One region of the Bacillus sp. z26 genome, then DNA from elsewhere that is predicted to be linked to it. Evidence: riboswitches for the same ligand, from Rfam matches in the RefSeq annotation. Region 1 holds a riboswitch; each other region holds the start of a gene.
The links. Region 1 has a riboswitch for S-adenosylmethionine ahead of AC4G3K_RS10885 (O-acetylhomoserine aminocarboxypropyltransferase/cysteine synthase family protein). Riboswitches for the same ligand answer to the same signal wherever they lie in the genome.
Positions count from the first base shown of each region.

Region 1 (10,942 bases):
GGTCTATGCAGCCGGTATCGGATATTTACTATTAACGATGCTTTTATATGCACCGGGTATCCTGATTTACAGAGCTGTACAGAAAGAAGCGGATGTTAAACAAGTATTTACGAAAACAGAAATGGCTATTGCGGCAGCCTTTGTTGTATTTGCCTGCATGGCGATTGTTGGTTTGATTAACGGAAACATTTCCATTTAACAAGTATCTAACTACAGACTGATTTTTGGAGGTATGGACTACGTATGGAAAGAAAAAAAGTAGTTATAGCTTTAGGCGGTAATGCCATTCAATCCGGAGATGCCAGTGCAAAAGCTCAACAGCTGGCACTAGAAAAAACGGCTGAACAACTTGCAACGCTAGTGGAAAATGGAGTGGATATCATCATTTCACATGGTAATGGACCACAGGTAGGCAATATCCTTCTTCAGCAAAAAGCAGCTGATTCAGAAAAAAATCCAGCTATGCCTCTTGATACATGTGGGGCTATGTCACAGGGTATGATTGGATATTGGTTGGAAAACGCTATGGACAAGGCTCTTTCTAAAAGAGGAATCCATAAGGATGTAGTAGGTATTGTAACAAGGGTTGTTGTTGATGAAAACGATGGAGCCTTCAAAAATCCTACTAAACCAATTGGTCCTTTTTATACAGAAGAAGAAGCGATGAAATTGATTCAAGAGACTGGTGCTTCCTTTAAGGAAGATGCAGGCAGAGGCTGGAGAAGAGTGGTGCCTTCACCAAAACCAGTAAGCATTTTGGAGCATAAGAGTATTAACAGTCTTGTAGAAAGCGGAAAGATCGTTATTTCTACAGGCGGCGGTGGTATTCCAGTCCTAAAATCCAACGATGAACTGATTGGTGTAGAAGCCGTTATCGATAAAGATTTCGCTTCTGAGAAGCTGGCAGAATTAGTAGATGCAGATGCTTTAATTATTTTGACTGCAGTAGATAACATCTACATTAACTATAATCAGCCGAATCAACAAAAACTGGAATCCATTACAACCAAGGAGATAAAAGCATTGGCGGAGGAAGGTCATTTTGCACCGGGCAGTATGCTTCCTAAAGTTGAGGCTGCCATTCAATTTGCAGAATCAAGACCAGGCCGTTCCACAATTATAACATCACTTGATAAAGCTTTAGATGCATTGAAAGGCAATGCCGGAACAATCATTTCTATGCAGGAAGAAAAAGTAATGGCCTAACATATATGCATGAAATGTATACCCCAAATCTACGATGATTTGGGGTATATTTTGTTCTTTTTTAGTTGGGTGGAGCACAATAACTACATCTCGTACATATAAATGAATAATGATATATTATTTTTTAAATTGGTTATTTTGACTGTTTACTTTAGAATGAAGCTTTTCGTGATGTGGACCGGCATTTCCCTTTACGCTTGCAGCACTGACTCCTGATTTGCTTGGGTTCTTTTTAAGCTTTGCCATTAAAATCACCTCCTCTATTAGTTTGACCAAATTAAAAATTAATAACAAACTGCCATATTTTTGGATATTTTAATTGCGGAATTTTCTAAAATCTCTTATAGTTAGATATGTAGGATTTTTATTCCAAAATTTTTTGCGATAAAAATGAATGAACATTCATTCAAAATAAAGGGGGATTTAATATTGAACCTTCAAATTAAAAAAGTAGCTGTACTTGGATCAGGGGTTATGGGTTCAGGCATCGCAGCACATTTAGCCAACATTGGAATTCCGGTTAAGTTATTGGATATCGTTCCAAGAGAACTTACCGCAGATGAGGAGAAAAAAGGACTAACACTTGAAGACAATCAAGTACGTAATCGATTGGCCCAAATGTCCATTCAAAAACTACTTAAACAAAAACCTGCACCGTTAACCTCCAAGAAGAATTTATCTCTAATTGAGCCAGGAAACTTTGAAGATGACTTATCGAAAATTAGTGACTGCGATTGGATTATCGAGGTCGTTGTTGAAAGACTAGATATTAAACAAAGTGTATTTGCACAAATAGACGAATATAGAAAGCCAGGCAGTATTGTAAGTTCAAATACCTCTGGGATTTCCATTGAAGCAATGACGGAAGGGCGTTCTGAAGATTTCCGTAAGCACTTCCTTGGCACCCATTTCTTTAATCCACCTAGATACTTGAAGCTGTTAGAAATCATTCCGACTAAAACAACGTCGCCTGAAATAGTAAGTGCAATGAAACAATTTGGGGAGAATGTTTTAGGCAAAGGGGTAGTAATAGCAAAAGATACTCCCAATTTTATTGGAAACCGAATTGGTACCTACGGCTTATTGGTAACTGTTCGTGAAATGATGGAGCGAGGCTACAGCGTCGGAGAAGTTGATTCTGTAACAGGTCCTTTAATTGGCCGTCCAAAGAGTGCTACGTTCCGTACATTGGATGTAGTAGGGCTGGATACCTTTGCCCATGTAGCTAAAAATGTGTATGACAATGTAGATAATGAAGAAGAGAAATCCGTATTTGAAGTACCTGAGTTTATGAAAAAAATGCTTGAAAATGGTTGGTTAGGAAGTAAATCGGGCCAGGGATTTTTCTTGAAAAAAGGAAAGGAAATACTGGAACTTGATCCTTCCACTATGGAATACGTAGAGCGTAAAAAGTTAAAAGCACCTTCATTGGAAATGGTAAAACAGGAGAAAGGCGCTGCAAGAAAATTGAAAGCGCTTATTTATTCAAAAGATCGTGTCGGTGAACTGCTATGGAATGTGATAAGTCCTACTTTAATCTATTCGGCAGAATTACTTGGCGATATTGCGGATGATATTGTAGCCATCGACCAGGCGATGAAGTGGGGATTTGGCTGGCAGCTTGGGCCATTTGAAACATGGGATGCGATTGGTTTAGAGAAATCTGTTGCCAAGATGCAGGAGGAAGGACACCATGTTCCTGAGTGGATAACGCAAATGATAGAAGACGGAAACACAAGCTTCTATAAAGAAGGAGAAAATGGAACACTTTATTATGCAAACGGTGAATATCAACAACTTGAAGTGAACGAAAAAAATATTAATTTGAAGTTGATTAAGAAACAAAAAGGGGTCATTAAGAAAAATAGCGGTGCCAGCCTGATCGATATAGGCGATGGAGTAGCATTACTGGAATTCCATTCACCTAATAATGCGATTGGTTTTGATATTATCCACATGATCAATTATGCGATTGAAGAAGTGGAGAAAAATTACAAAGGACTAGTGATAGGCAACCAAGGTAAAAACTTCTGCGTTGGAGCCAATCTGGCTATGATTCTAATGGAAGTACAAGATGACAATATTTTTGATGTGGAAATGATTACACGTCAATTCCAGCAAGCGATGATGAATATTAAATATAGCAGGAAACCGGTTGTTGCCGCGCCGTTTAATATGACGCTTGGCGGAGGGGCTGAAATTTGCCTGCCTGCAGCAAAGATTCAGGCATCATCTGAGACCTATATAGGATTGGTGGAAACAGGAGTGGGCTTACTGCCGGGCGGAGGCGGAAATAAAGAGCTATATATTAAACAGCTTAATAGCTTACCAAACGGGGTTGATTTCGACCTTACTAAGATTGCTATTAATGTATTTGAAACAATTGCCACTGCCAAAGTATCAACTTCTGGTGATGAAGCCAGAGAAAACAACTTCCTCAACAACATGGATGGAATCAGTTTCAATCCTGATCATCAGCTATATGATGCAAAACAAGCCGTCATTGCGTTGCATGATACCGGATATAAGCCTCCGGTACGCAAAAAAATTCCGGTATCAGGTGAACCAGGTTATGCGGCTTTATTACTGGGAGCGCAATCAATGCTGTATTCCGGCTATATTTCAGAGCATGATTTGAAGATCGCTCAAAAAATTGCCTATGTTTTAGCTGGCGGTAAAGTGCCTTATGGAACTGAAGTGGATGAACAATACTTGCTTGATTTAGAAAGAGAAGCGTTTATCAGCCTTGTCCAAGAGGGGAAAACCCAACAGCGCATGCAACATATGCTTGTTAAAGGAAAACCATTACGTAACTAATAGACCGGAATTTTGATTGATTAAGAGGAGGATGGGCATGAGAGAAGCAGTGATTGTTGCCGGAGCCAGAACCCCGGTTGGCAGAGCCAAAAAAGGAACCCTTGCAAACGTTCGACCAGATGATTTAGGTGCACTGGTAGTAAAGGAAACGCTGAAGCGAGCAGAAAATTATGATGGGCCAATTGATGATATGATTTTTGGCTGTGCAATGCCTGAAGCTGAGCAGGGACTCAATGTGACGCGCAATATCGGTGCCTTGGCAGGTTTACCATACAATGTGCCGGCTATTACGATAAATCGCTACTGTTCATCAGGTCTGCAGTCCATTGCCTACGGTGCAGAACGGATTATGCTGGGGCATTCCGAAACGGTCATTTCCGGCGGTGTCGAATCAATGAGCATGGTTCCAATGATGGGGCATGTAGTCCGTCCAAATTACAAGCTGGCCGAAGCAGCTCCTGAATACTATATGGGAATGGGACATACAGCTGAAGAGGTTGCTAAAAAATACGGTATTACCCGCGCGGAACAGGATGCCTTTGCCGTACACAGCCATCAGAAGGCTGCACAGGCCATCCGTGATGGAAAGTTTAAAGATGAGATTGTTCCTGTAGATGTGACTCTTCGCCATGTTGGTTCGGATCATAAATTAAAAGAGCGCTCTGTTCAATTTACAACAGATGAAGGAGTTCGTGAAGGTACAACAACTGAAGTGCTTGCAAAACTGAGACCTGCATTTTCACTCACAGGAACAGTAACAGCGGGCAATGCTTCACAAACAAGCGATGGAGCAGCTGCTGTATTACTTATGGACCGGGAGAAAGCAGAGGCGGAAGGCTTCAAACCCCTCTTGAAATTCCGATCATTCGCCGTTGCAGGCGTACCACCGGAAATTATGGGAATCGGTCCGGTTGAAGCAATTCCTAAAGCGCTTAAGCTGGCTGGATTAAGCTTATCTGATATTGGATTATTTGAATTGAATGAAGCATTCGCATCCCAATCCATTCAAGTCATACGCCACTTGGGTATCGATGAGGAGAAGGTAAATGTGAATGGCGGTGCGATTGCATTGGGACATCCACTTGGGTGTACAGGAGCTAAATTAACATTGAGCCTCCTTCACGAGATGAAACGCCGAAATGAACAGTTTGGAATCGTAACGATGTGTATTGGCGGAGGTATGGGCGCCGCTGGAGTTTTTGAATTATTGGCATAAAAAGGAAAAGTGATGAGATGATTGGGTATAAAAACTTGGGTCATCTCCAAATTAGGAGGAAGTAAAGTGGCTAATCAAACAGAAGAAGTATTAAAAGGCGGAGCATTTTTAATTGAAGATATTGAAGCTGAAAATATGTTTACTCCTGAGGATTACACAGATGAACACAAAATGATTGCAAAAACGACTGAAGATTATTTGGTAAATGAAGTATTACCCCAGGTAGAATATTTAGAAAATCATGAGTTTGATCGTTCAGTGAAATTATTGAAACAAGCCGGAGAACTTGGCTTATTGGGTGCGGATGTTCCTGAAGAATACGGTGGTTTAGGTTTGGATAAAGTAAGCTCTGCGCTTATTTCAGAAAGATTATCACGTGCAGGAGGATTTTCCATTTCTCATGGAGCGCATGTCGGGATCGGTTCACTGCCAATCGTTTTATTTGGTAATGAAGAGCAAAAACAAAAGTACCTTCCATTATTGGCTACAGGTGAAAAATTAGCTGCCTATGCTTTAACAGAGCCAAGTTCAGGTTCTGATGCACTTGGTGCAAAAACAACTGCAAAATTGAATGAAGCGGGAACTCACTATATTTTAAATGGTGAAAAACAATGGATTACAAATGCAGGCTTTGCTGATGTATTTGTTGTATACGCGAAAATTGATGGAGATAAATTCTCTGCCTTTATTGTAGAAAGAGAATATCCAGGTGTTTCTACTGGACCAGAAGAAAAGAAAATGGGAATTAAAAGTTCTTCAACCAGAACCTTAATCCTTGAAGATGCAGAAGTACCTGTTGAAAACCTTTTGGGTGAAGCGGGAAGAGGGCATGTGATTGCCTTTAATATTCTTAACATTGGCCGTTATAAATTGGGAGTTGGCGCAGTTGGAGCATCCAAGCGTGGATTTGAATTGGCAGCTACGTATGCCAATCAGCGCCAGCAATTTAAAACACCAATCTCTTCATTTAATTTAACAAAAGAAAAGCTGGCTACAATGGCTTCCAAAATATATGCAGCTGAAAGCTCTGTCTACAGGACAGTTGGTTTATTTGAAGAAAGAATGAGCCGACTTAGTGATGAAGAAATAAAAGATGGGAAAGAAGTCGCAAAGTCCATTGCAGAATATGCAATTGAATGTTCCTTAAATAAATTCTTTGCTTCTGAAGTTTTGGATTATGTTGTCGATGAAGCCGTTCAACTTCATGGCGGCTATGGCTTCATGGCAGAGTATGAAATTGAAAGAATGTATCGTGATTCCCGAATCAACCGTATTTTTGAAGGGACAAACGAAATTAACCGTCTGCTTGTCCCGGGAACATTCCTGAAAAAAGCGTTGAAAGGTGAATTGCCACTCTTGCAAAAAGCGCAGGAACTATCTGAAGGTTTAATGATGCTTATGCCTGAAGAGCCAGGTACGGAGCCTCTTGATCAAGAAAAACATCTCGTTAAAAATGCAAAAAATATCGGTATTATGATTGCAGGATTAGCAGCGCAAAAATTTGGTGCTGAATTGGAAAAAGAACAAGAAATTCTTGTAAATATTGCAGATATCGCTTCCTTTGTCTATGCAATGGAATCGGTTGTTCTTCGTACAGAGAAAGCAATTAAAAGAGATGGCTTAGAAAAGAACAAACAAAAACTTCTATATACTCAAATCTTCTGCCAGGAAGCATTTGGAGAAATCGAAAAGCATGCTAAAGAAACATTGGTAGCAACAGAAACAGGTGATACATTGCGTATGATGACATCTGCTTTACGTAAATTTACACGCTTCACACCATTTAATGTCATTGCAACAAAACGTGAAGCGGCAGTAAAATTGGTTGAGGTTGAACGTTACACTGTTTAACCTATAAGTTAATTAAATAGAAAAGCCAGGGAGAAAACCAGGCTTAAGATTATAAAGAAGGGATTCAGAAGGGCTCTATAGAGTCCATATTCTGAATCCCTCCTTTATTTTTGGACTTTCATAATTTTAATTAGCCATGTTTTCAAGTTCATGTCAGTAAGAGAAAGCATCGCTTTTTTAAGTCCTCTTAAAGTCGTCTATGTAAAACGAGTGAGTAAAATCGCTGGTCGCTCGTCCTTTACTGAGTAGTCATGAATAATTATCTTGGGGTCTAATGGTTACTTATATTAGGTTTTGCCGTATCTGAGGATTCTCATATATAACAAAGTGTCCTATTTCTGTAGAATGGGAGAGACTCCTGCGAGAAGACCAAGCGTACCCTAGACCCTGCAGCGCAGAGTGCGAGGAGGGTTGATGCTTGCCCGGGGATAGCGAGCCCATTCTGCAGAAAATAGTGTTAACCGAAATGAACACTTATTTAAGCATATGTAAATCAGTTTAAGCAGGCTAAAAAAATATGGTATGCTTCAATTGAGGTGAAAAGATGATTACATTTTATTGGTATCCCAAATGTGGGACATGCAGAAAAGCAAAGAAATGGTTTGATGAAAAGGAAGTCTCCTACCAAGAAATCGATATAGCACAAAATCCACCATCCAAAGAAGAGTTGGAAACAATTTATAAAAAAAGCGGATTATCTCTTCAAAAGTTTTTTAATACAAGTGGAATGAAATACAGAGAGCTTGGATTAAAGGATAAAGTAAAGGCAATGTCAGAAGAGGAAATGCTAACCTTGCTTGCATCTGACGGGATGTTAATTAAGCGTCCAATCGCCTATAATGGAGAGAGAGTAACAGTCGGTTTTAAGGAAGAAAATTTCCAAAATTCATGGGCATGAAATTATTGTAAAATGAGCAGTTTGATGTCATGATGAGGAAGAACCATATATATATTTGGGGGGATTAGGATCATGAGCATTCCAGCGGAATTACGTTATACAGCGGAGCATGAATGGGTAAAACAAGAGGACGGCAGGATTCGAATTGGAATAACAGATTTTGCTCAAAAAGAATTGGGAGATATCGTTTTTGTCGAGCTTCCTGAAGTAGGGGATGAGTTAACGCGCAACGAGCCTTTCGGCAGTGTGGAATCAGTTAAAACGGTATCTGAATTATATGCTCCAATCAGTGGTACAGTTGTTGAAGTAAATGAAGAATTAATGGATAATCCTGAATACGTAAATGAATCTCCATATGAAAAAGCATGGATGTTAGTGATTGAACCATCCGAAAGAAGCGAATACGATGAGCTAATGGATGCTGGCCAATACGAAACAGCAACTAGCGAAGATTAAAGGGAGAGAAGCTTGCTTCTTTCCTTTTTAAGTTTACTATTAATCAATTGATACTTTTCAGGAGGTTAGGGTAAGATACTTGTAACGAAAATGGAGAGTATCTTTGTGTTTTTAACATAGTCTCCGGACAAAAGGTGATTAATCATGCTGGATACTCAAAATGAAAAGGTAATAATTGTAGAAGGGTCTACCGACCGCAAAAAGATACAGCCTATTCTTAATGAATCTGTAGAAATTATATGTACGAATGGAACAATCAGTTTATCAAAATTAGATGAATTGGTTGAAATGCTTGAACATAAGGACGTATACATTCTGGCAGATGCTGATGAATCCGGAGAAAAATTAAGAAAACAGTTGCGTCAAGAAATGCCAAATGCTTCTCATTTATATATTGATCGAACATATCGGGAAGTGGCAAATGCGCCAAGATATCATTTGGCAACGATTCTTTTGGGAGCCAATATTGATGTAAAGGCTGAATTCTTAAAACAAATGAAGGATGTTATTAAAAATGAACGATCTAACCACGAACAATAAAGCAATCTATACGTATACCCCTCTTTGCGGTACCTGTCAATTAGCAGGCAGAATGCTTGATATTGCAAAAGAAGTTCTCCCAAGTGCACCATTGGAAAAAATTAATCTCAACTTTGCAAAAGAACTTGCAGAAGAATATCAAATTGAAAGTGTACCATGCCTCATATTAATTAAAGACAACCAGGTAATAGAGAAAATATATGCCTTTCATTCCGTTCCGTATCTCGTAGATCGATTGAAACTAATGATAGATTAGTAGGGATTATTTCTCAGGAAATATGTCGATGACTATTTGCTAGTGAATGTCTATATAATTGACATTCACTTTTGCATACTTTTTATATGTCAGATTGCGTGAAGATATTTGTAAGATGCTCTTATTATAGCCCGGGTTCTCGGTTGTTTGGCATAGTTTCCATGTAGCCAGATAAAATGATTTATTAATGATTGAAGAATAGTAGAAGCTAAAATCATGAATGATTTATCTTTTTGTTTAAATATTCAGAATAATCTGTTGACTGTTGTTTTTTCCTATGCTATAGTTTTAACAACTTAATACTAGCTTGATTCTTATCAAGAGAGGTGGAGGGACTGGCCCGTTGAAGCCCGGCAACCGGTATTTTTATAATACACGGTGCCAATTCCTGCGGATACAAACAAATCCGGGAGATAAGGAGAGATGGAAAATGCCTGCCTCTTCTTATATTTAGGAAGAGTTTTTTTCATTTACTTAATTCTCTACTTAAAACGAAATGGAGAGATGTGGAATGGCTAATGAGCAAAAGAAGTATCGGTTTGAAACAGTAGGTATACACGGAGGCTTACAGCAAGATCCATTAACAGGAGCGAGAAGTGTACCGATTTATCAGTCGAATGCGTATGTATTTAAAGATACAGATCACGCTGCGAACTTATTTGGATTAGCTGAACCCGGATATATCTATACAAGGATCCATAACCCCACATCAAGTGTATTTGAGGAACGCATAGCTGAACTCGAAGGTGGAATTGGAGCACTGGCAGTTTCAAGTGGTGCTGCAGCTATCACACTCTCTATCTTAAATATTGCGGGTGCGGGTGATGAAATCATATCAGCCTCTACTCTATATGGCGGAACCTATAATTTATTCGCCAATACTCTTCCTAAGTATGGGATTCATGTGAAATTTGTAGATCCAGACGATCCGGAAAATTTCAGAGAAGCCATTACTTCAAAGACGAAAGCGATTTTTGGAGAGACCATCGGAAATCCAAGTCTGCAAGTGCTGGATATTGAGAGGGTAGCGGAAATTGCTCATGAAGCTGGAATTCCTTTAATCATTGATAATACTTTTGCGACTCCTTATTTAAGCCGACCTATTGAATTTGGAGCAGATATTGTCGTCCATTCTGCTACGAAATGGCTGCTTGGAAATGGAACCACACTGGGAGGGGTCATAATAGATGGAGGTAAGTTTGACTGGAATTCACCTAAATTCCCTGGTTTTACTGAACCGGACCCAAGTTATCATGACTTGATTTATAGTGAGGCAATTGGAGCAGGGGCGTTTATCGTGAAGGCAAGAGTACAGTTATTGAGAGATTTGGGTCCGTCCCTTAGTCCATTTAACGCCTTTCAATTTATTCTGGGACTGGAAACCCTGCATGTAAGAATGAAGGAGCATGTCGCAAATACGAGAATAATAGTCGATTATTTAAAACAACATCCAGCAGTATCATGGGTCTTATATCCTGGAGATCCAGATCACGGTGACTATGAAAAAACGAAGAAATATTTACCGAAAGGGGCGGGGGCAGTTGTTGTTTTTGGTATAAAGGGAGGACGTGAGGCAGGTAAAAAGCTGATTGATTCCATTGAGTTATGGTCCCATGTGGCAAATGTGGGTGATGCAAAAAGCTTAATTATTCATCCGGCAAGCACGACTCATCAGCAACTGAATGAGGAGGGATTAAAAGCC
Region 1 covers NZ_JBZFQM010000003.1:98,509-109,450, reverse strand. The annotation lists gene arcD (arginine-ornithine antiporter) at 1-199, shown strand, start outside; gene arcC (carbamate kinase) at 244-1,206, shown strand; gene AC4G3K_RS10925 (YuzL family protein) at 1,324-1,452, opposite strand; gene AC4G3K_RS10920 (3-hydroxyacyl-CoA dehydrogenase/enoyl-CoA hydratase family protein) at 1,636-4,023, shown strand; gene AC4G3K_RS10915 (acetyl-CoA C-acetyltransferase) at 4,061-5,239, shown strand; gene AC4G3K_RS10910 (acyl-CoA dehydrogenase FadE) at 5,306-7,090, shown strand; gene AC4G3K_RS10905 (arsenate reductase family protein) at 7,635-7,988, shown strand; gene gcvH (glycine cleavage system protein GcvH) at 8,061-8,444, shown strand; gene AC4G3K_RS10895 (toprim domain-containing protein) at 8,589-8,984, shown strand; gene AC4G3K_RS10890 (thioredoxin family protein) at 8,959-9,240, shown strand; SAM riboswitch class I at 9,552-9,660, shown strand; gene AC4G3K_RS10885 (O-acetylhomoserine aminocarboxypropyltransferase/cysteine synthase family protein) at 9,752-10,942, shown strand, end outside.

Region 2 (10,942 bases), on a different contig from region 1:
TTTTATTAATCCTATTAAATTTTTTATCTTAAAAGTAATTAAAAAGAACCGATTGAATAGACAATCAGTTCTCTTAGTCCACTATAGACAATACTCTTTACACGATTGGCGGCAATATAGGGGCTTTTTTTTTCATAACTTCTCCCTCCTTGACTAGTAGTCTGTATAAATATATTGCAAAGCTTTCTGGAACTTTCCTAATTTCTTATAATAATCAGCCAAAATTTTACTGACACTGCGTATGTCATTATAATGTGATTCCCCATTATATAAGTAGGGCAGGGTATATTCTTCTAAATAGTTGATAGCTCTCTCTTCTTCCCCCTGAATCATATATAAATAATAGTTGGGTAGCATTTGATATATTTTGGATCCCGTTTCATGAGCTTTTTTCTTTAAAATAAGTAAATACTCTTTAGCTTCTTCCCATTCCTCCAAATAATAAGAGGTCTCTGCCAAAGCACAAAGGCTAACCATATAAGAATGTGGATTACCTGCATCACAGTTTACAGCTTTATAATAGTAATCCCTTGCTTCACGCATATCACCTATCTTTTGCTTTAAATACCCAATATTATGATAGGCAATGGATAAAGTGGTAGATTCATTGAGGATTTCAGCAGTTCTTTTCAAATGTTTATAACATTCTGCCGCTACCTCATAAATACCTGTATCTGTATAACTGATCCCAAGAATGACGAGTGTATGCATAATTCGTTTCAAATTATATTGAACAGTAAATGCATTCAAGGCTTCTTTAGCATAGAAGATCGCATGCCCGTGCTGTTCCATATAACATTTAGCAAGTGCCAGATGATAATAGACATCCGCTGAAACACTCATACCATCTCTGCTTATGGATACTAACTCTTCTAATATTTCATTAGCCTGCTTATATTTATTTTGTATAAGTAAGCAGATTGCATGATAATAATGCAATAAATACATTTCTTGATAGTTTAAATTCTTCTTATTCTTATCAAGCCATTTATATTGATGGATGGCTTTTTCTGTTTCATGAATAAATAATAAGTATCTTAATTTATACAGTTCAAATAAAAAGAGATGAGGTGTATAAACAATAAAATCCACGAATTCATTTAGCTGCTGTTCAATTTCTTTTGCCTCTTCTGTTTGAAAATAATTTATACATTCAATCCATTCATCCAATAATCTTTTTACTGTATTATTTTGTTCATATACATTCGTTAAGTCTGCTCCTAAACGCTGTAACAACAAATTTATAGTTTGATCATTTGCTTCCTTTTCATTATGTTCAATTTTACTTAGATGAGGTACAGAACATATGCCTTCGACCAGCTCACTCTGAGTCAATCCCTGCTTAGTTCGATAATATTTAATCAACGAACCTACTTTCATGTACCCACCTCTTTTATTCTTTTCCAATATTATACAAAATATTGTGCAATTCTAACATATACCTATAACCTATTTCTAATATTTTCGTTCTTGTTTTTTCATCATTTCACGACACTTATTCGCTAAGAGATCCATTATAAAACCAATTTATGTCTAAATGAGCAAGAATAAAAGCCCTGCTAATACCTGGGCTAATTGTATCCTGCGTTAAGAAATCTGTGTGAGTGGTCTATAAAATACATTTAAGAAGATGACCTTTTATGAATATGCTGGCATAAGAAATCCATGGCTAAATAAAAAATCCACCTTGTCTCAGCAAGGTGGATTGGTCATTATTTCCAGGTTTTCACTTTCTTTTCTGTGTTTCTCACTTGTTCCATAACTTCCTGTATACGAACCCTTTTATTTTCCCAACATTTTGGACTTAAATCAACCGGATACTTTTCCGGATTAAGGAATCGTTTATATTCATCCCATAACAAGTCGAGGTTATCCTTCGCAAATTGCTGAATATCCTTTAAGGCTGGCGTTTCATATACTAATTGTCCGTTCACAAAGATATTTTCATGCAATGGCACTGCATCAAAATTTGTTACTTCTTTGCAGATGAATGTATGAACTGGATGGAACATCGTTAATGTTTTCTCATCAGCAGGATTTTCATGTTCAAGAGTAATATAATCTCCTTCTGATTTCTTTGTTTCTCTATTAATAATTCGATATACATTCTTCATGCCAGGAGTCGTCACTTTTTCAGGGTTTGCACTAATTTTGATTGTATCTGCCATTGTGCCATTCTCTTCTTCAATGCTGACCATTTTATATACGGCTCCTAAAGCAGGCTGATCATAGGCTGTTATCAGCTTAGTTCCGACTCCCCACATATCAATTTTAGCCCCTTGAGCCTTCAGGTTCAGGATGGTAGCTTCATCCAGATCATTGGAGGCTGTAATTAACGTATCCGTAAAACCGGCTTCATCCAGCATAATTCGAGCCTTCTTGGATAAGTAAGCCAAGTCACCGCTATCCAAACGGATAGCTTTAAAATTAATTTTATCGCCCATTTCCTTCGCAACTTGTATGGCTGTCGGTACACCTGACTTTAACGTATCAAATGTATCAACAAGGAAGGTGCAATCATAATGTGATTCAGCATATTTACGGAAAGCTGTGTATTCATCCCGGTAAGCCTGAACAAGTGCATGCGCATGGGTTCCCACTACCGGAATGCCAAATTTCTTACCGGCTCTAACGTTACTGGTTGCCTGAAATCCACCAATATATGCCGCTCTTGTTCCCCAAATGGCAGCCTCTGTTTCCTGGGCTCTCCTAGTGCCGAATTCAAACAGTAATTCACCTTCTGTTACGACACTCAAACGGGACGCTTTTGTGGCAATAAGCGTTTGATAATTAATGATATTAAGAATAGCAGTTTCAACTAGTTGAGCTTCGGCAAGCGGTGCCTCAATTCGCATTAATGGTTCATTTTCGAATACAAGCTCTCCTTCTTTCATGCTCTTGATTTTTCCTGTAAAACGAAGTTCTTTTAAATAATTAAGGAATACTTCATCGTACTTTAACTCATCCCTTAAATATTGAATATCGCTTTCCGTGAATTTTAATTCTTTAATATATGTAATTACTCGTTCAAGACCTGCAAATATGGCGTATCCATTATTAAATGGATTACGCCTGAAATACACATCGAAAACCGCCTTTTTATTATGGATTCCATCCTTAAAATACGTTTCCATCATATTAATTTGGTATAAGTCTGTATGTAAAGCAAAACTGTCATCGGGATAATGTGTCATCAAACTTCCTCCTTCAATTACAAAACCATGGCTCCCAGCGTCTGTTCAAAATGGGACAATGCCCACTTATGGCCGGCTTCATTGAAGCTCGCCACTCCATCTTTATGTATAACGATTTTAAACCCTTTATTATAGGCATCCACCGCTGTATGTAAAACGCAAATATCAGTACAAACTCCAACTAAATGCAACTCTGTAATGCCCCGTTCACGCAATTTGATTTCTAAATCAGTTCCGGCAAAAGCAGAGTATCTTGTTTTATCAATCCATAACAGATTTTCTTGGCCATTATAAGTATTATACACATTTTGAAGATTTCCAAATAATAAACGTCCTTCGGTACCTCTTATATTATGCGGAGGGAATAATTTGCTTTCAGGATGATAGGGATCATTTTCATCATGTACATCAATAGCAAATACGACAAACTCTCTATCGTTCATAAATTTTTTGGTTAACGAGACAATGTATTCTTCGATTTCCTGCCCGGGTTTACCGCAAGTTAATTTGCCAGCATCCGCTACAAAGTCATTTGTATAATCAATATTTATTAAAGCCTTCATTTCACCATTCCCCTATCCTTTTTAATGAATTCCGCACATTATACGTATAGAATATCAAATTGTACTCTATATTGCCTACATGAATATTAGGCCAAATCTAAAAATAGGAAAACAAGACTGCACTTAGCAAAGTGAATCTTAGGTGCTGCCTCACCTGAATCAATCCTCTAAATACTTAAAATCAATCTTAAATCCGTAACGCCACAAAAAGATGACTACTACCAGCAAGAGTCCACTATATCCGTACAAACCATACTCAAGCTTGCTGATGAGAAAATGAATACCAGCGAATATAGCAAGGATCGCAAGCAGGAAAAATGCCTTAACACTCTCATGATCCTGGGCTACAGAAGCAGGTTTAGAAAAGGGCAATATGATTTTAAAGCTCCTAAATGATAGGACAACCATAATAAATAGCGTAAATAAACCAATCAACAGATCCCATACTATTGAACTGCCATATATAAGAAGAAAGAGAACACTATAGGCCAAATAAATGGGCAGCACATACCTAGCCATGACTGCTTTCCATGTCCCTTTAAAGATAGGCTCTGTTTTCTGCAAAGTAGAAACTCTATATATCCAGGCTCCTTTATATGAATTTGTATATCGTAAAGCAGTTGCAACTACCGGAATAATAAAGGCACAAAAATAGATAGAATAATAGCCGCTGCCAGACTGCATACCTTTTAATCCGCTTTCCTCGAAAAGATTTAACAGGGTAATAAACGGAAAAATGATGATCAATCCAATAGAAGGATATACTTTCAATTTAAAGGCCTGTTCATTTTTCGTGATATTCGTTGCAAAGTGAAAAAAAACTCGTTCTTCTTTATTACCAAATAAAAACAGCGGGATGTTTCTTCGTTTCCTTTTCAATATAGAACCTGTATGATTATTCATTTTTTGCAAGTACTTCTCAAAGTTATGAACATTTTTTATATAAATAATCAAAGAAATAATTGGTACTATGATAGCCAGACTGCTTAAAGCCATGTACTCTAACGTAAAATCCCCTTTTAAGATTGCTTCAAAAGGGGCAGCATACCAGATTGGTGCAATAAAATAGCTCCACCAGGTTGGGCTAAATTCTACTTGGCTATCAATGATGTCAAATAATCTACCAGTCAGTTGGTACCCCACAATCATTAAAATAGATAAGGCAATTTGGACATAGCTAATAAAATCCTTTAATTTCTCACCATCGAAATACTTTAAAATCACCAGATAAATTAAGGCAGTAAGCAAGACGATCCATATATCAACCAGGATGATGATCAGCACAAATAACAGACTAAAGCCTAATCCTTTAGTAACAATAGAAGCAATGAGCGCGGGAGCTATAAATAGGAGCGTTAATGCCCCTAGATAAATGACAATATGAATCAGCTTTGCCGTCGAGACCGTTCGTTCATCTACCGGTCTTGATAATAAAATAGATTGGTCACGAATATCCAGCATCACATGAGAAAAATCAGAAATTAAAGATGTCATTATAAAAAACATAAAAACAGCAAACAGCAAACTCATTTGGAACAAATAATTTTCACCCATAATAATAAAAGGGATCAATATCAAGCCCATAAGTGCATATACCCATAGGGATTTCAAAAATTCATTTGAATCTTTATCCGTATCATTCTTTCTCGCCCCATTATTCATTAGAGCGGGAACTCTTCTGGAATCCATCGTAAGCTTAACCTGAAGAATTCTTCTCATAGCCGGGTAGTCAATTCCCATCCATTGAAATAGCTTTTGTCCTCTATCCAATACACGCAAACTCATAAATTCTCTCATCTATTTATCCCCTTGGACAACAGAGACAATATCTTCGGCAATCGTTCGATGTTCCGTAAAACCGGTTAATTGATTAAAAATTTCTTCTAGTGTTCCTTCCTTACCCGTATTCTGTAATTCTTCAAAACTTCCATCTGCGATAATCCTGCCTTCATGCAGTAAAATAATCCGATTACTGATTTTCTCAACAACATCCATAATGTGTGAAGAATAAAAAATCGTTTTTCCCTCACTTGCCAGCATTCCCAGTAATTCTTTGACGATCATAACGCTATTCGCGTCGAGGCCGCTTAAAGGCTCATCTAAAAATAATATATCCGGGTTATGAAGAAGACTTGATATTAACAGAACCTTTTGCTTCATTCCTTTTGAATAACTATTTATTCGTGAATCATACATTGCTTCGATGTTTAATAGCTTCATTAGTTTAAAAGCCTTTTGGTCAACTTGATCATAAGGTAAGCCATAAAGCTCCCCAATAAAGGTTAAGTATTCACGTGCAGTCAATACATCATATAGATCTGCTAATTCAGGCACATAACCAATTCTGTTTTTATAGTCAATCCTATCATCGGAAAGCTCTGTTCCAAATATCTTAACTGAACCTGTATAATCTGTTAGAAGACCAAGCAATATCTTTACAGTGGTTGTTTTCCCAGCACCATTAGGACCTATATAGCCAATAACTTGCCCTTTGTCTACATCAAGATTAATGCCACGAAGCACTTCTTTCGAGCCATAACTCACCTGAAGATTGTTAATAGAAATAACCGGATCAGCCATCTTCATTCTCCCTAATTGAGACTAATTTTTTACAGTATATCAAAATCGTTGAATGTTTTACATATATTTCTATTTTACCGTATATGATTTTATTAAATTTCTAATACCTTCGCATATTTAGTTCGTTCATAAAAATTCCAGTAATACTCGCTCCTCCCCAAGATGTATCACTAATTTCAAACGAGTTCTACCTTTAAACCAGTAACGAATCAAATGCCTGTGTAAGATCTTCAATCAAATCATCAGCATGTTCAATCCCGACAGAATAACGCAGCAAGCAATTACAAACCCCAATCTGTATGCGCACCTCCTCTGGGATATCTGCGTGTGTTTGTGTAGCGGGATACGTCATTAAGCTCTCTACTCCACCCAAACTTTCCGCAAAAGAAATGATATGAAGACTTTGTAAGAAAGGATTGATCCATTCAGCTGATTTCAGCCGGAATGATATCATCCCTCCTTTACCAGGATAAAGGACATCCGTCACTTCTTCTCTTTCTCTTAAAAACCGACTGATTTTCTGGGCGTTTTCCTCATGTTGTTTCATCCGCAAGCTCAATGTTTTCATTCCCCTCATGACAAGCCAGGAATCAAAAGGTGAAAGCACAGCTCCTGTTGCATTTTGATATTCCTCAAGTCTTGCTCCAATATCAGCATTTTTTGCCACAATTAATCCAGCCAACACATCATTATGTCCAGCCAAGTATTTAGTGGCACTATGGACAATAATGTCTGCTCCCTGTTCAATCGGCCGTTGCAGAATAGGTGTATAAAAGGTATTATCTACAATCAGCAACAAATCATTTTCACGCGTGAATTTGGAGATCTCCTTTATATCCAATTCCTGCATAAGCGGATTAGTCGGAGTTTCGATAAAGAATGCCTTGGTTCTTTCGCTAATGGATTCCTTAAAATCCGAATCGTTATGACATGGTTTAAATTTGATGCCATATGTCTTCCATATTTGTTCGAATAACCGGTATGTCCCTCCATAAAGGTCAGCGGTGACGGCAATCTCATCTCCAGGAGCAAATAAACAAAGCAATGAGTGAATGGCAGCCATACCTGAACTATAAGCAAAGCCCTGTTTTCCTCCCTCAAGCTCTGCGATGCCCTCCTCGAGTAATTTTCTGGTTGGGTTACCCGTCCTTATGTAATCAAACCCGGTGGATTCTCCTATTCCATCATGGCGATAGGCTGTTGAAAAATAGACTGGCGGATTAACAGTACCTGTTTGTGTTTCACTTCGATTGCCTATTTGAGCTAAGAGTGTTTCGATTTTAACTTTTGTCATGTGTATGACTCCTCTCTCTTCATTTATCCCTACACATTGCTCTTCACCATCACGGTCCACCATACTTGCACTACATCCATGTGCTACTATTTTCCGCATATATGATACGGCTGTATTTCTTTTACTTTTGTCAAATAACATTCATTTCCCCAGTTATTAACAGTTATAAAAAAACAAAAAAGTCTCCAGAAGAAGACTTTTCATCAGAAATGGGCCCCTTCTTATCATTCAAGACAGCTAGTATGTCTTGCAGGATTTAGCACCTTTCCATCATTGGCGGTTGCTGAGATTTCACTGGGCCAGTCCCTCCATCTCTCTCGATAAGTTTTGTCAGAATATTCACTTAAAATAAATTTACATCCTCATGGAAAGAAAAGCAAGTTGTTTTTACCTTCATTGTTCAACTTTTTAACAAAGGTATATAATAAATCTATACATAAAAGGAGTGATTCGTAGCGATGAAAGCCAATGGTCAGGAAATTTTTCAATATATAAAAGAACTGGTATCCATCCCAAGTCCGAGCGGCTATACAACAGAAGTGATTGAACATGTGGCACGATTTTTACAATCTGAAGGTATTACAGCAGTAAAAACAAATAAAGGAGCATTATTGGCAACAATCAAGGGGCAAGATGATTCTAAACATCGTTTTCTTACCGCCCATGTTGATACGTTAGGTGCCATGGTTAAAGAAATCAAACCAGGCGGGCGTTTAAAATTATCGATGGTAGGTGGATTTCGCTGGAATTCTGTTGAGGGTGAATACTGTAAAATTCATACAGCTGATGGAAGGATCTATACAGGAACCATTCTTCTAAATCAAACCTCCGTTCATGTTTATCAGAAAATGGGCGATGTCAAACGCGAGGATGCGACAATGGAAGTACGAATTGATGCTGTCACAAAAAGCAAGGCAGATACAGAAAAGCTTGGCATTTCAGTCGGCGATTTTGTTTCCTTCGAACCGCGTGTTGAATTGACAGACAACGGATTTATTAAATCCCGTCATTTGGACGATAAAGCAAGTGTCGGTATTCTGATGTATATTATTAAACAGATAAATAAAGAAGGTATCACTCTTCCTTATACGACCCATTTCTTAATCTCTAACAATGAAGAAATCGGCTATGGCGGCAATTCCAATATACCGTCCGAAACAGTTGAATATTTGGCTGTTGATATGGGAGCAATCGGGGACGGACAGGCAACGGATGAATACAGTGTATCCATTTGCGCCAAAGACTCAAGCGGACCTTATCATTATGGTCTGCGCCAGCATCTCGTCGAGTTATCAAAGCAGCATCAGGTGGATTATCGCGTGGATATTTACCCTTTTTATGGTTCTGATGCCTCTGCTGCCATTCGTGCCGGCTATGATATTATTCATGGATTGATTGGCCCCGGCATCGATGCTTCCCATGCTTTTGAACGCACCCATATTACTTCCATCGAACATACTGCGAATTTAATTTGGCATTATTTACAATCAGAATTAAGACAGCAATAAAAGAATCAACAACCCATCACGAAAAATAGTGGTGGGTTGTTATAATAGCTTTTTTATTTTTCCATAAGCAGCCTTGGCTTCTGCATATCCTTGATTGTACAGCTTTTTCAGCTTTTTAGGATTACGCTCAATTCGACTGACATCTGATTTCTCTATTGGACGAATAATGACGACATGTCCCTTTTCTTCCTGTTCCTCCAGATAACGTATCGTATCATTGTATAGGATATGCCGATTGCGAAGGGCCTTTAATAGTCCTTGATAATTCTTATATAATCTTTTTCCAAACCAATCAAACGATGAGCCTTTCATATATCCCTTGTTTCCGGTAAGCACGACAATATTTTTCGTATTCCCGTCTGCTTGAGATTTTTGAATCGGTATCGGATCGGCAACTCCCCCGTCAAGCAGCATTCTGCCATCATAAGAGATTACCGGTGCAAAAAATGGAATGGAACTGGATGCGCGCAGAATCGTTGTAATATCTTTTGTTAAGTGCTCTTTGCTGTAGTATACGGGTTCGCCTGTAACGCAATCTGTAACACCAACGACAAACTGTTCCTTGGCTTCACAAAAAGCCTTCAAATCAAATGGAACCAGTTCATTTGGAATTTTATCAAAAATAAAATCCATTCCAAATAATTCGCGTTTCTTCAGAAAACGTTTATAGGAAAGGTATTCCGGATGTGAGACATAGTCGATATTTGCCGTATAATTACGGTCTATTTGCCGGGCAATATAAGAAGAACCATTGCATGCACCGGCTGAAACACCGATTGTATATGGTAAATAAATATCCTGTTCCATCAAATACCTCAAAACTCCGGCTGTATATAATCCTCTCATTCCGCCGCCCTCTAAAACCAGGCCTGTATTCTGCATGACAAGTAACCTCCTTCCCCAGAGAATCCTTCTTATTTTGCCTTTACCTTTATAAATAATTACAAATTTCAAAACCTTTTAAGGAATTTTTTTACTTTTCATTGACGGTTCTGATGTATTACATGTATAGTACACATATCAGGTGTATGAACCACATAGTACACACACCAAATATTGGTTAACCAGCCATAGGAGATGAAACGATGAACATCATCTTTAATAACCGGGATCCCGTTTATTTACAAGTTGTCCGTTACTTCAAAGAACAAATAGCGACCGGCCGGCTTGCAAGCGGAGAGGAAATTCCTTCTAGACGTGAGCTTGCGGGTCTTCTGAAAATAAACCCCAATACTGCTCAAAAAGCGTATAAGGAAATGGAGGAACAGGGATTGATTTCCACTGAAAGAAATTTCCCAAGCCGGATTACAACAGATAAGGACATATTGAGTAGCGTCCGCCAAGAGCTGATTCATGAAGCAGTTGACACCTTTGTCCAGGCAATTAAACCGATTCAACTACCCGTAGATGAACTATTGAGTATTGTCAAAAAAAAATACAAATCGGAACAAGACTGAGGAGGGGCACCATGTTAGAGGTAAAAAATTTAACAAAAAAATTCGGCAGAAAAAAAGTATTAGATGACGTTAGTTTTACAGCAAACAAAGGGGAGATTACTTGTTTGATTGGTATAAACGGTGTTGGTAAAACCACGGTTATGAAATCGATCATGGGTCTTACCCCCATTAATGGAGGAGAAATTCTAATAAATGGAGCCAAACGAACGAAGGAATCATACGAGAAGATTACATTCATTCCTGATTCATTAACGATGCTTTCACATTTCACCATTGTAGAGGCAATGGATTTTATGAACGATTTTTATGAAAGCTGGAACCAGGAACGCGCTGACGAATTACTGAT
Region 2 covers NZ_JBZFQM010000001.1:554,940-565,881, forward strand. The annotation lists gene AC4G3K_RS02565 (helix-turn-helix domain-containing protein) at 154-1,380, opposite strand; gene AC4G3K_RS02570 (nicotinate phosphoribosyltransferase) at 1,713-3,194, opposite strand; gene AC4G3K_RS02575 (cysteine hydrolase family protein) at 3,212-3,757, opposite strand; gene AC4G3K_RS02580 (ABC-2 family transporter permease) at 3,917-5,554, opposite strand; gene AC4G3K_RS02585 (ABC transporter ATP-binding protein) at 5,555-6,343, opposite strand; gene AC4G3K_RS02590 (methionine biosynthesis PLP-dependent protein) at 6,531-7,631, opposite strand; SAM riboswitch class I at 7,850-7,958, opposite strand; gene AC4G3K_RS02595 (M42 family metallopeptidase) at 8,090-9,139, shown strand; gene AC4G3K_RS02600 (patatin-like phospholipase family protein) at 9,179-10,021, opposite strand; gene AC4G3K_RS02605 (GntR family transcriptional regulator) at 10,225-10,596, shown strand; gene AC4G3K_RS02610 (ABC transporter ATP-binding protein) at 10,608-10,942, shown strand, end outside.
Region 2: it holds a riboswitch for S-adenosylmethionine, as region 1 does, so the genes downstream of both, AC4G3K_RS02590 (methionine biosynthesis PLP-dependent protein) here and AC4G3K_RS10885 (O-acetylhomoserine aminocarboxypropyltransferase/cysteine synthase family protein) in region 1, are expected to answer to the same signal.

Region 3 (10,942 bases), on a different contig from region 1:
TCTCAAAGCACCCTGGATTGGTGCTTGCAGAGCGTCTGATAGCTGGAAAAAGATTGCATAAATCAAGAAATGTGCTATTAATGATGCTACCGCAGGGTCGTTCGTGTAAAGAAGGGCTATATAATCTCTGAAAATAAATAAGAATATCGCATTGATTCCCGCAAAACCAACCGCACATAAAACTCCGAGCAACGTATATTCTCTTGCTGCTTTATAGTTTTTCGCACCTGCCTCATGGCCGACAATGATGGTCAATGCCATCGCAAAGCTTAATGGTACCATATACAAGAAGGATGAGAAGTTCATGGCAGCCTGATGGGATGCTATGGTGATGGTATCATAGGAGCTCATAGCCAACGTAACCGCTGCAAATATGCTGGTTTCAAAAAAGATGGACATACCGATTGGAAAACCGATTTTCATTAAACCAAGCCATTCCATGAAAGCGGGGATTGGCCAAGATTTTAAAATACCAAAACCGGAAAAAGGCTGTATCCTCATAATCATCACTGCTGCAACCAGGGCTATGACCCAATAAGTAATAGAAGCAGCAATCCCAGCACCAATACCGCCAAATGCCGGGACACCTAATTTTCCATAAATAAACATATAGTTAAGAACGATATTGACAGGGATGGCTATAAGGGTAATTAACATCGAAACATGGGTCTTGCCAAGTGCGTCTATAAAAGACCGCAGGACATTATAAATCATAACTGGTAAGATTCCAAATGCCAGAGCGACTAAATACCCATGTGCAATTCTATATACATCCGGCTCAAGGTTCATACTTGTTAATAACGGTTTTAGTACCAAGGCACCTGCACCAATCAGAATAAAGGACATCACGGCAGCTACATAAATAGCCTGCGTAACGGAGTAGCGAATTTTATCGGTTTTTTCTTTAGCACCAATCAGATGGGCCACGATTGGTGTAACGCCTAATAAAATCCCGGCAAATCCATTATAGAATGGACTCCATATAGAGGTGCCTATCGCTACTCCTGCTAAATCTTCAGGACTGGCTTTCCCGGACATAAACGTGTCAAAAAAGCTGATAGCAAACAGACCCAGCTGTGTAATTAAAATCGGGAAGAAGACCGTGATAATTCTAGAAAAATTATTCTTTGTAAAAATAGATAAATCCATTTGAATGCCTCCGCACTTCGTATGTATGACAATGAGAAAAATTATACCACAAGTGATTCTAAATAAGACAGGTATTATAATGTTCCTATGCTATGTCATAATTAGTAAATTCACTCATATATTTGGTTAAGAAATTAGTGAAGTGGAGGGACAGAATGGCATACACAGGTTCGAAGAGCTGGTATGTTGCCAAGTTGAAAGAACTGGGAATACGAACGCATCCAATAGAAAGGAAGAAGCTGGAATTATATAAAACGTATATCCTTAGGAAATTATACGTTCAACAAGTGCAGTCAAAAAAATAAATTGAAGCAGGAAAAAAAGGTGTATGCCCAGTCTATAAAAAACGGGCATAACACCTTTTTTAAGCTTCTTTTAGATCAAATACAGAAACCTCTGTTGGTTGCCGCATTTGAGATAAAGTAAAGTGGTCCTTTGTTATCTCAAATAAATCAAACAAGTGCCCTCCAGCGTTAATTTCTTCATACAAAGCCTTTCGATTTTCATTTGCAAGCATTGTATAAGGCATCTTTTGGGCTGCTTTCAGAGATCGGATGTTTTCTTTTCTGATTCTGAGAAATACAGTTTCAATATCGAGCTCAAAAAACAGTTCTTCAAAGAAGTGCTGTTTGGCTAATTGATTATATCCCTTGCCATGATAAGGTTTCCCTAACCATGTACCTAAAAATCCAGCCTGATCGGATACATCGTAAAGTGTAATGGTGCCAATCGGATTTCCCCACTCATCGATAATGGTGCGTGAAATCAGTTCGCCTCGCTCTTCAGCTTCGATCATTTGTTTAGTAAGAAAGAGATATTCTTCATATTGATGCGTTTTATGGCGCACATAAGGGAAGACATCGGGGTGAATCATTAAATCAAACAATACAGGACAATCAGATAAATCACGTTTTTTCAACATACAGATCCCTCCGTATGAGGGCAGCCGCTAACTGCGATTTCCCCTCGAAATTTTTTAATGTAATATCAAAAAATTTCGGGGTGGGAATCGAACCCACTAGGACCATTTCTGGTGGCGCACCATTTGCCTTCCCTAATTTTTGCTTATACGATTAGTAAAAATAAGTATTTCTGAAAGTATCATACAAGATTTTTTAGTAAAATGATACAGTTTTTTTTCGTCATTTTTTGAATAATTTTTATTCGGAATTTTCCCTCAACATGTTACTGGTAAAATGATTAGAATATATTCATTTTCTGAAGTAATATTATGACAATACCCAAGGTAATAACATAGATGGCAAATGGTTTTAATGAGTGATTTTTAATGTATTTAATCATCCAGGCAACAGCAAGATACCCAAAAAAAGCAGAAAATATAGTGCCAAGTAATAACCCTGGAAACGATATGGCTTCAATAGGTCCTGTCAGTAAATCCTTTCCTTTAAATAATATTCCTCCAAATATGACGGGAATGGATAAGAGGAAGGAGAAGTAAGCCGCAGTTTCTCGATTCAGTCCGCTAAACAATCCAGCAGCTATGGTAAAACCGGAGCGGGAGATGGCAGGAAATATAGCGGCTGCTTGGAAACTTCCAATAAATAAAGCTTGTTTATATGTCATACTCTCTAAATTTTTATCTTGTTTGGGCATAATATCTGCATACCATAAAACCAATCCTGTTATAAGGAATTCCCAGCCCACCGTAATTCCAGATTTCGAAATGCTTTCAAAATAATCATTAAAGAGCACACCTGCCAAAACTGCAGGGATTGTTCCAAGCAGCAAAAGGAACATCAGTTTAGAAAATGGCTTTTTAATAAGTTTGACAATTTCATGCCAATAAAAGACGAGTAAAGCAAGAAGTGTACCTGTATGCAGCAATGTATCCAACAATAATCCAGCCTCGTCTAAGCCGAATAAATGCCTTCCCAAATATAAATGACCAGTACTGGAGATGGGGAGAAATTCAGTCAAACCCTGGATGATCCCAAGTACAATTGCTTTCCATTCTTCAAACAAATTTACCAGCCTCCCTCTTGCAGGTTCCAATTTCCAATTATGGACTTGTCTATGTATATGTATAGAGTGTATGAGGTAATGAAAGAATTCATGAAAGTTTTGAAACCTAAGATGAAATCACAACGTATAAAATGATATAGAGTCAACAGGAGGTTTAAACAAGTGCAAGATACTAATGATAAATTATGGGCAATGACAATTTACCTCAGCAGTTTTTTCTTTGTTCTGATTGGCCCACTGGTTATATGGTTAATTAAAAAGAACGATTCTGATTTTATTGATTATCACGGGAAGGAGTATTTTAACTTTTTAATCAGTTACACGATTTACACCTTTATAGCATTTATATTGATGTTTATCGGAATTGGTTTTATCCTTGCATGGCTGATTGGTATTTATGTACTGGTATTTACCATTGTTGCGGCAGTAAAGGCTTATTATGGTCATTATTATCAGATCCCGTTAACTATTCGAATCATCAAATAAAATTCTTAAGAAGACTTCGGCTTTTTTGCCGAGGTCTTTTTTGTATCCAGTTACTATTTTGGACATGCCGGTCATAGAATGTACAGATGGAGTAAAGGCTTATAAAATTGGCGGTGAATATTCTTTGACTACTAAGCATTATTACCAAAAAATCTATCGTATATATACAGCAGAATTAGTCGCATACTTTGTAGTCGGTCTCCTCTGTTTTTTGCTTACCTGGCTGATTGGATTTGATGTGATTCTTGCCGCAATCATAACGCTACCATTCCATATGCTGTTTTTTTTCTCTCTCAATCGAATTGTCGGCTTGAAATACAGGATGAAGAAACTTCCGGAAGAAAAAGAGGTAGGAGAAGGAGACTCACCACTTAAAAACGGCCAATATTTTCTTGGTTTTTTACCTGCGCCGACTCTCCATATGCCCATTTTCTCAACGGAAGGGAATATGGTTGGCGTTTTGAAAGATAAACGAGAAAATATATGGATGTGGATTGTACCATCCTTTCTACTCATTTATTTACCAAGAAGATATGTTTTATCAGACAGTCATGGTACTGTTTTATGTGAATATCGAAGCCGTTTTGGATTAAATGGTACCATTGATATTCTGACGGGTGAACAAGAAAAAATAGGGACATATAAGCAATCAAAACAGTTGGGAAAAAGTAGTACAAGCCATATAACCAATTCTTACGGCATTCGGCAATATGGTGGGGAAATCCGACATGGTTCAGAATTTATTGTCAAACAAACCTATAATCAGCGAAGTATTGTTCACTATTCAAGTGGATGGATGCCCTCCTATTATAGTCAGCATTTCCTTGATCCCAATACGCCTTTCCTCATATTTACGGAAGGCGCCACAGAAGATGAAAAAAGAATAGGATATTGTTTTTGTATTGATTACCTTCAGCAGCAAAATCATTAACCACTCATCCAGTCCTGTTTTGTTTTATAATAGTGAAATAGGTAGATTCATGTTTGTTTGAAGGGAGCAGGAGAATGGATATTAATATAATTAAAGTACATGGTTCCAATAACGATTTTTATTTAATTGATGAAATGGATACCAAGCTACCATTATCAGATCAAGAACGAAGCCAATTAGCCATAAGTATGTGTGAGCGCACCGGTACCGAGGGGGCAGACGGGATTCTCTTTGTGATGAACAGTGAGAAGGCAGATGCCAGAATGAGAGTCTTTAATACGGATGGTTCGGAAGCCTCCATGTGTGGGAATGGGCTCCGTTGTGTTGGGCGGTATGTTCAGGAAAAACTGAAGAAAAATAATCTGATGATTGAAACGATGAAAGCAAATCTGCAGGTAACGAAAGAACCTGACATGTATAAGGATATCCCTACATACCGAGTCGAAATATCTCCAGTTATCAAAGCAACCAGTGCATTGCCTATGAACACGGAGATGGATGAAATCATCAACAAAAGCCTGCCTTTTATTGATGAGGACCTTACATTCACAACCCTATCTGTACCAAATCCACATCTGATCAGTCTGGTTGATAAAGAGTTGATCCACTCGGATAGGCAAGAAAAAATAGCCACTATGCTGAATGGTAAGAATGATTGGTTTACCGATGGTGTGAATGTCAGCTTCGTTTCCCGCCTGGAGGAGGGGGCTATTTTTGTCCGCACGTTTGAGAGAGGCGTAGGCTTTACAAATGCCTGCGGAACAGCAATGTCAGCTTCCAGTCTCGTAACGAAATGGGTTGACGAACTCGATGATGAAGCCGTACTGCATGTCTATAATCCAGGTGGAATGGTACTATGCCAGGTTCATGATTTGCAGGATAAAACCTGGATTGATTTAATTGGGAATGCAACGTATGAATACGAAACGGTTATTCAGTTAAATTTAGAAACACTACATGTTAGCTTTGGGGAAAGGAAAGTCTATAAAGAAGAGGCCGAGGCTTATTCATCATTCCAACAACATGTCAAAACCTATCTAGACTCTAAAATAGGATGAACTTAAGACGTTTTAAACAATATGTTCGCAATAGGGGAGGGCGTAAATTGAAGAAGCCTGAAAACACCTTTTTAAATGTTCATATTATTTCCTTTTTCGTGCTGATTGCTCTCTTTATTGTGTGTACGCTCTTGTTCGTAGATATTGCTGATGACCTAGACGAACATGAGCTATATCGGTTTGATATGACGATCATTCAGGCAATCCAGGGCAGTATTAATGAAATGAGTACAAAAGTGCTTACTTTTATAACGAATTTAGGATCAGTAAAAGGCAATATCCTACTGGTTATCGTTTTTTCTTCGTTGTTACTGTTTAAAAAACGTTTTCTCAGTGTGCTTTTTTTAATCATCACGACATGGTCAGGTGGTTATGTAAACCAATATTTAAAATGGATTTTCCAGCGGGAGAGACCAACTTTAAATCCATTGGTTCAAGAAAATGGCTTTAGCTTTCCGAGCGGCCACTCAATGTCCTCCTTCATCCTCTATGGTGCACTGATGATCATTACAACCAGAATCACCAAGAATTGGCCGATTCGATGGGCTGTTTATGCGATTTGTATATTTATGATTTTAACGATTGGCTACAGCCGTATTTACCTGGGGGTGCATTATCCTAGCGATGTGATTGCAGGGTATATTGTGGGATGTGCATGGCTGGCAATCATTGCGATTGTGTTTAAGTTTGGGGAATATAGGAGAACAAAAGGGTTGAAATCATAACTAGGCTGTCTGTAAGCTATGCCGGCTTATAGACGCCTGTTTTTTATGTAAACCTCTGTGAATAACTAACTAACTGAGCATTTTCTTTTTATGGTTTTGCTACTTCCTATAAATACTGGAGATTAAAGTAGCAATCTATGATGAAATGCAAATACTTTAAAAAGAGAGCCAGGGTAATTAAGTCATAAACAACAGATATGGAATGGTTTTCATACAACTACTTGGTTCGGGTGGTATGCACCTTCTTTTCCTTATATAGAGAAGGGAGGTGATAGACTATGAATTTTCTTAAAGCTCTGGCAAAAGATGAAGCAATGATCTTTTTCACGCCCCTTGCTGCCGGCAGCGCTACGCAATTTCGCCAATCTATAAAGCTCAAGAGGCAAACGAAAAACCACCCCGCGCCGACCAAAGCATAAGGGTGGTTCATCTAAGAATTAAACGATTTGCTTACCACTTGCTAGTAGTAGCACCAGGGAGTTACCAGCTCTCTGGTTTTTTAATATATGTGTATAATACCCTAAAAAAGGGCTATTTGGTGGCTGTTACATTGATGGATAAGCACGGTTTCATTGGTTTCGTTTGAACTTTAACTGATTTAAATCCTGTCTTAGTAAGAACCTCTTTAATTTCTTCGGCATATTCATGAGCCTGTTCTTCGGTTGCTTCTTCCTGCCTTGGCTGTACCGTTATGGTCACTTGCCCATTCTCTTTTAGTAAGGAATGTATTTTCTGAATACAATCTTCCTGGTTGTCCCATAGTGGATAACTGTTTACACTGAAAATATTATCGTACACCATTGGATTAGGTATCTCGAGAACAGTTCCATTAAATAAACGCAGCTGATTCTGATCAAGTTGTTCCTGATTGCGCTTGCTCGCATTTTTCACCATTTCTTCAGATGGATCGACGCCATCAATCTGGATGGTTGGGTACTTATCAAAAAGCATATGCATTCCTTCGCCAGGGCCAAACCCTACTTCAAGCAGCGTATCATTCGGTGTAATAGACAATTGATTAAATGTCCAATCATACAATTCTTCATTTTCATAGGCCATGATTTTACCTGCGAGTTTTCCAAGTACACCTGTTGGATTTTTAAATTGATTTGTAAATATCTCTTTCATTTAACATCACTCCTACACGATACATACCCGAAATAATAAATCATTAACTCCTCTGTATTAATTATCAAAATAGATTGAAAAAACTGATAATTTATAGTAAATTTAGTAAATATATAATTTTATATCCTTATCTAGAGAGATGGAGGGACTGGCCCGTTGAAATCTCAGCAACCTGGATGGTAATTCAAGGTGCTAAATCCAGCAAGCGCAGCTTGAAAGATGAGAGACCGGAAGGGAGGGCTTTCATGGCGAAAGCTCTTTTCTTATCGTCTATTTTTCTCATCAACTTTTCAATTTAACAAATTAGGGGGAAAGACAGTGAATCTATTAGAGACGTTAAATGAAAAAATTCTGGTTGCTGATGGGGCTAGTGGTACACTTTTATATTCATTTGGGATCGATAGCTGTTTTGAAGAACTAAATCTGACTGATCCCAATCAAATTGAAAAGATGCACAGGAGTTATATTGCAGCAGGTGCTGATATTATTCAATCCAATACATTCGGTGCAAACTACCATAAATTAAAGCGGTATGGTCTTGAAAGGGAAGTATCCAGGATCAATCGGACCGGAATAAAGCTGGCAAAAAGAGCTGCCGATCCGCATACCTTTGTTGTTGGGACAATCGGAGGTTTACGAAGCTTCAGAAAATCAGAATTAACATTAAATGAAATTAAGGCATATTTTGAAGAGCAGCTGCTCGCCTTATTGAAGGAAGAACCAGATGGGATTTTACTAGAAACCTATTATGATTTAGAGGAATTGTTAATGGTGTTAGAAGTAGCAAGAAGAACCAGTGGTCTTCCTCTGATTGCGAATATATCCCTGCATGAAACGGGTCTATTGCAAAATGGGATGCATGTCAGTGAAGCATTTTCACTATTGAAAAAAGAGGGAGCCGATGTCGTCGGGATTAATTGTAGGATGGGTCCTTACCATATGATTCGGTCTTATGAAGAAGTACCGCTTATAGAAGATACTTATTATGCGGCATACCCGAATGCAAGCTTACCTGATTTATCTGATGGAAGATATGTCTACTCTACAGAGGCGGACTATTTCATCAACAGTTCCAGGCAACTGGTGAAGCAGGGGGTACGGCTGATAGGTGGATGCTGCGGTACGACGCCTGCACATATTCAGGCCATACGTAAAGGAGTCGAAGACCTTTTTCCTGTTAAGGAAAAAGATTTTGTTGCACAGCCGAAGCATCAGTCTATTTCACATGAGATCATTCAGTACAAACGAAATGGGCCAGATACGATTTCAGGTAAGGTAAAAAAACGAACGACGGTCATCGTGGAACTTGACCCGCCAAAGACGCTGGGCCTGGAGGAATTTTTGATAGGAAGTCGTTACTTATTGGACTCTGGTGCGGATGCTATCACACTTGCGGATAATTCATTGGCATCTCCGAGAATATCAAATCTTGCGGTAGCCTCTATTTTACAATCAAAGTTAAATACCATGCCTCTTGTCCATTTAACTTGCCGGGATCATAATCTGATTGGCTTGCAATCTCATTTAATGGGTATGCATTCTCTCGGATTGTCAGAGGTGTTAGTCGTGACCGGTGATCCTTCAAAAATTGGTGACTTTCCGGGAGCTACTTCCGTATATGATCTTTCTTCCATCGATCTGATTTCATTAATTAAGCAATTGAATGTGGGACGGTCTTATTCAGGGAAATCATTAGGAAGCCGGGCGAATTTTGAGGTGGCTGCTGCCTTTAACCCGCATGTAAAGTACATAGATAAAGCTGTTCAGAGAATGGAGAAGAAGATTCTGGCAGGTGCGGATTATTTTCTGACTCAGCCAGTGTTCAGTATTGAAAAATTAGAAGAAATATACGCAGCAACAAGGCATATTACGAAACCGATTTTTATTGGCATCATGCCTTTAACGAGTCACAGGAATGCAGAGTTTTTACACAATGAAGTACCGGGTATTTCCTTACCTGAGGATATCAGAACGGCGATGGAAAGAGCCGGAGCGGATAAGGAAGCCTGTGCTCGCGAAAGCTTTGCCATTTCAAAAGAATTAGTAGACGCGGCAAGTGAGTTATTTAATGGAATCTACATCATTACACCTTTTATGAAATATGAATTAAGCGGGCGATTGGTGCGATACATCAAAGAACAAAAATCAGTAGTAAACAGGGAAGTGCATTTATCATGAGAGCAGTACAATTAAAAGACTTAATGGCTGAAAGAATAGTAATTCTAGATGGAGCAATGGGCACCATGATTCAGGCACACCACTTAACAGAGGATGATTTTGGCGGGGAACAGTATGATGGGTGTAATGAATATTTATCGATTACCCGTCCAGATGTCATCCAATCCATTCATGCAGAGTATTTGGCAGCTGGTGCTGATATTATTGAAACAAACACGTTTGGCGCGACTCCAATTGTCTTGGATGAATATCATCTTGGGCATCTGGCTTATCAGCTGAATAAAGAATCAGCCCAATTAGCGAGAAAAGCAGCTGGTCAATTTGAAACTCCTGAAAGTCCTCGCTTTGTTGCCGGTTCGATGGGACCCACCACCAAGACCTTATCCGTGACAGGCGGAGCGACGTTTGAACAATTGGCAGATTCCTATGAAGAACAAACGAAAGGGCTTCTTGATGGCGGAGTTGATTTGCTTCTTTTGGAAACGTCGCAGGATTTATTAAATGTGAAAGCAGCTTATATCGGAATGCAAAGAGCGTTCTCGTCTTTAGACAGGGAAGTGCCATTAATTATCTCAGGAACGATTGAACCAATGGGTACGACTCTCTCCGGTCAAACGATTGAAGCGTTTTATATATCGTGCGAACATATGAATCCTCTTGCGATCGGGCTTAATTGTGCAACCGGACCAGAGTTCATGGCTGAACATATCAGAGGTTTATCTGAATTAAGCACTGTCGCAGTGAGTTGTTATCCAAATGCCGGATTACCGGATGAAACTGGCCAGTATAACGAAACGCCATCCTCACTAAGCAAGAAGATTAAGCAATTTGCTGAAAAAGGCTGGATCAATCTGGTCGGCGGCTGTTGCGGAACGACTCCCGACCATATCCGAGCGATAAAAGAAGCGGTTAATGGAATGGAGGCGAGGAGAATTATAGGTAAACAGGGTATTCATGCGATCTCTGGTATTGAACCTTTGATATATGACGACTCCATGAGACCTTTATTTGTAGGGGAACGGACCAATGTGATTGGGTCCAGAAAATTTAAGAATCTGATTAAGGACAAAAAGTTCGAAGAAGCATCCGAGATTGCCAGACAGCAAGTTAAAAAGGGAGCTCATGTAATAGATGTTTGCCTTGCTGACCCGGATAGCGATGAAGTTTCCAATATGGAAGATTTCATGAAGGAGGCGGCTAAGAAAATTAAAGTACCTTTTGTCATTGATTCAACCGATGAACTCGTCATTGAAAAGGCACTTCGTCATTCTCAGGGGAAAGCTATCATTAATTCGATTAATTTA
Region 3 covers NZ_JBZFQM010000001.1:177,460-188,401, reverse strand. The annotation lists gene AC4G3K_RS00780 (MATE family efflux transporter) at 1-1,149, opposite strand, end outside; gene AC4G3K_RS00775 (DUF2639 domain-containing protein) at 1,305-1,454, shown strand; gene AC4G3K_RS00770 (GNAT family N-acetyltransferase) at 1,514-2,071, opposite strand; gene AC4G3K_RS00765 (undecaprenyl-diphosphate phosphatase) at 2,350-3,132, opposite strand; gene AC4G3K_RS00760 (DUF4870 domain-containing protein) at 3,295-3,618, shown strand; gene AC4G3K_RS00755 (hypothetical protein) at 3,659-4,549, shown strand; gene dapF (diaminopimelate epimerase) at 4,624-5,607, shown strand; gene AC4G3K_RS00745 (phosphatase PAP2 family protein) at 5,655-6,332, shown strand; gene AC4G3K_RS00740 (hypothetical protein) at 6,611-6,751, shown strand; gene AC4G3K_RS00735 (class I SAM-dependent methyltransferase) at 6,864-7,460, opposite strand; SAM riboswitch class I at 7,585-7,686, shown strand; gene AC4G3K_RS00730 (bifunctional homocysteine S-methyltransferase/methylenetetrahydrofolate reductase) at 7,779-9,638, shown strand; gene metH (methionine synthase) at 9,635-10,942, shown strand, end outside.
Region 3: it holds a riboswitch for S-adenosylmethionine, as region 1 does, so the genes downstream of both, AC4G3K_RS00730 (bifunctional homocysteine S-methyltransferase/methylenetetrahydrofolate reductase) here and AC4G3K_RS10885 (O-acetylhomoserine aminocarboxypropyltransferase/cysteine synthase family protein) in region 1, are expected to answer to the same signal.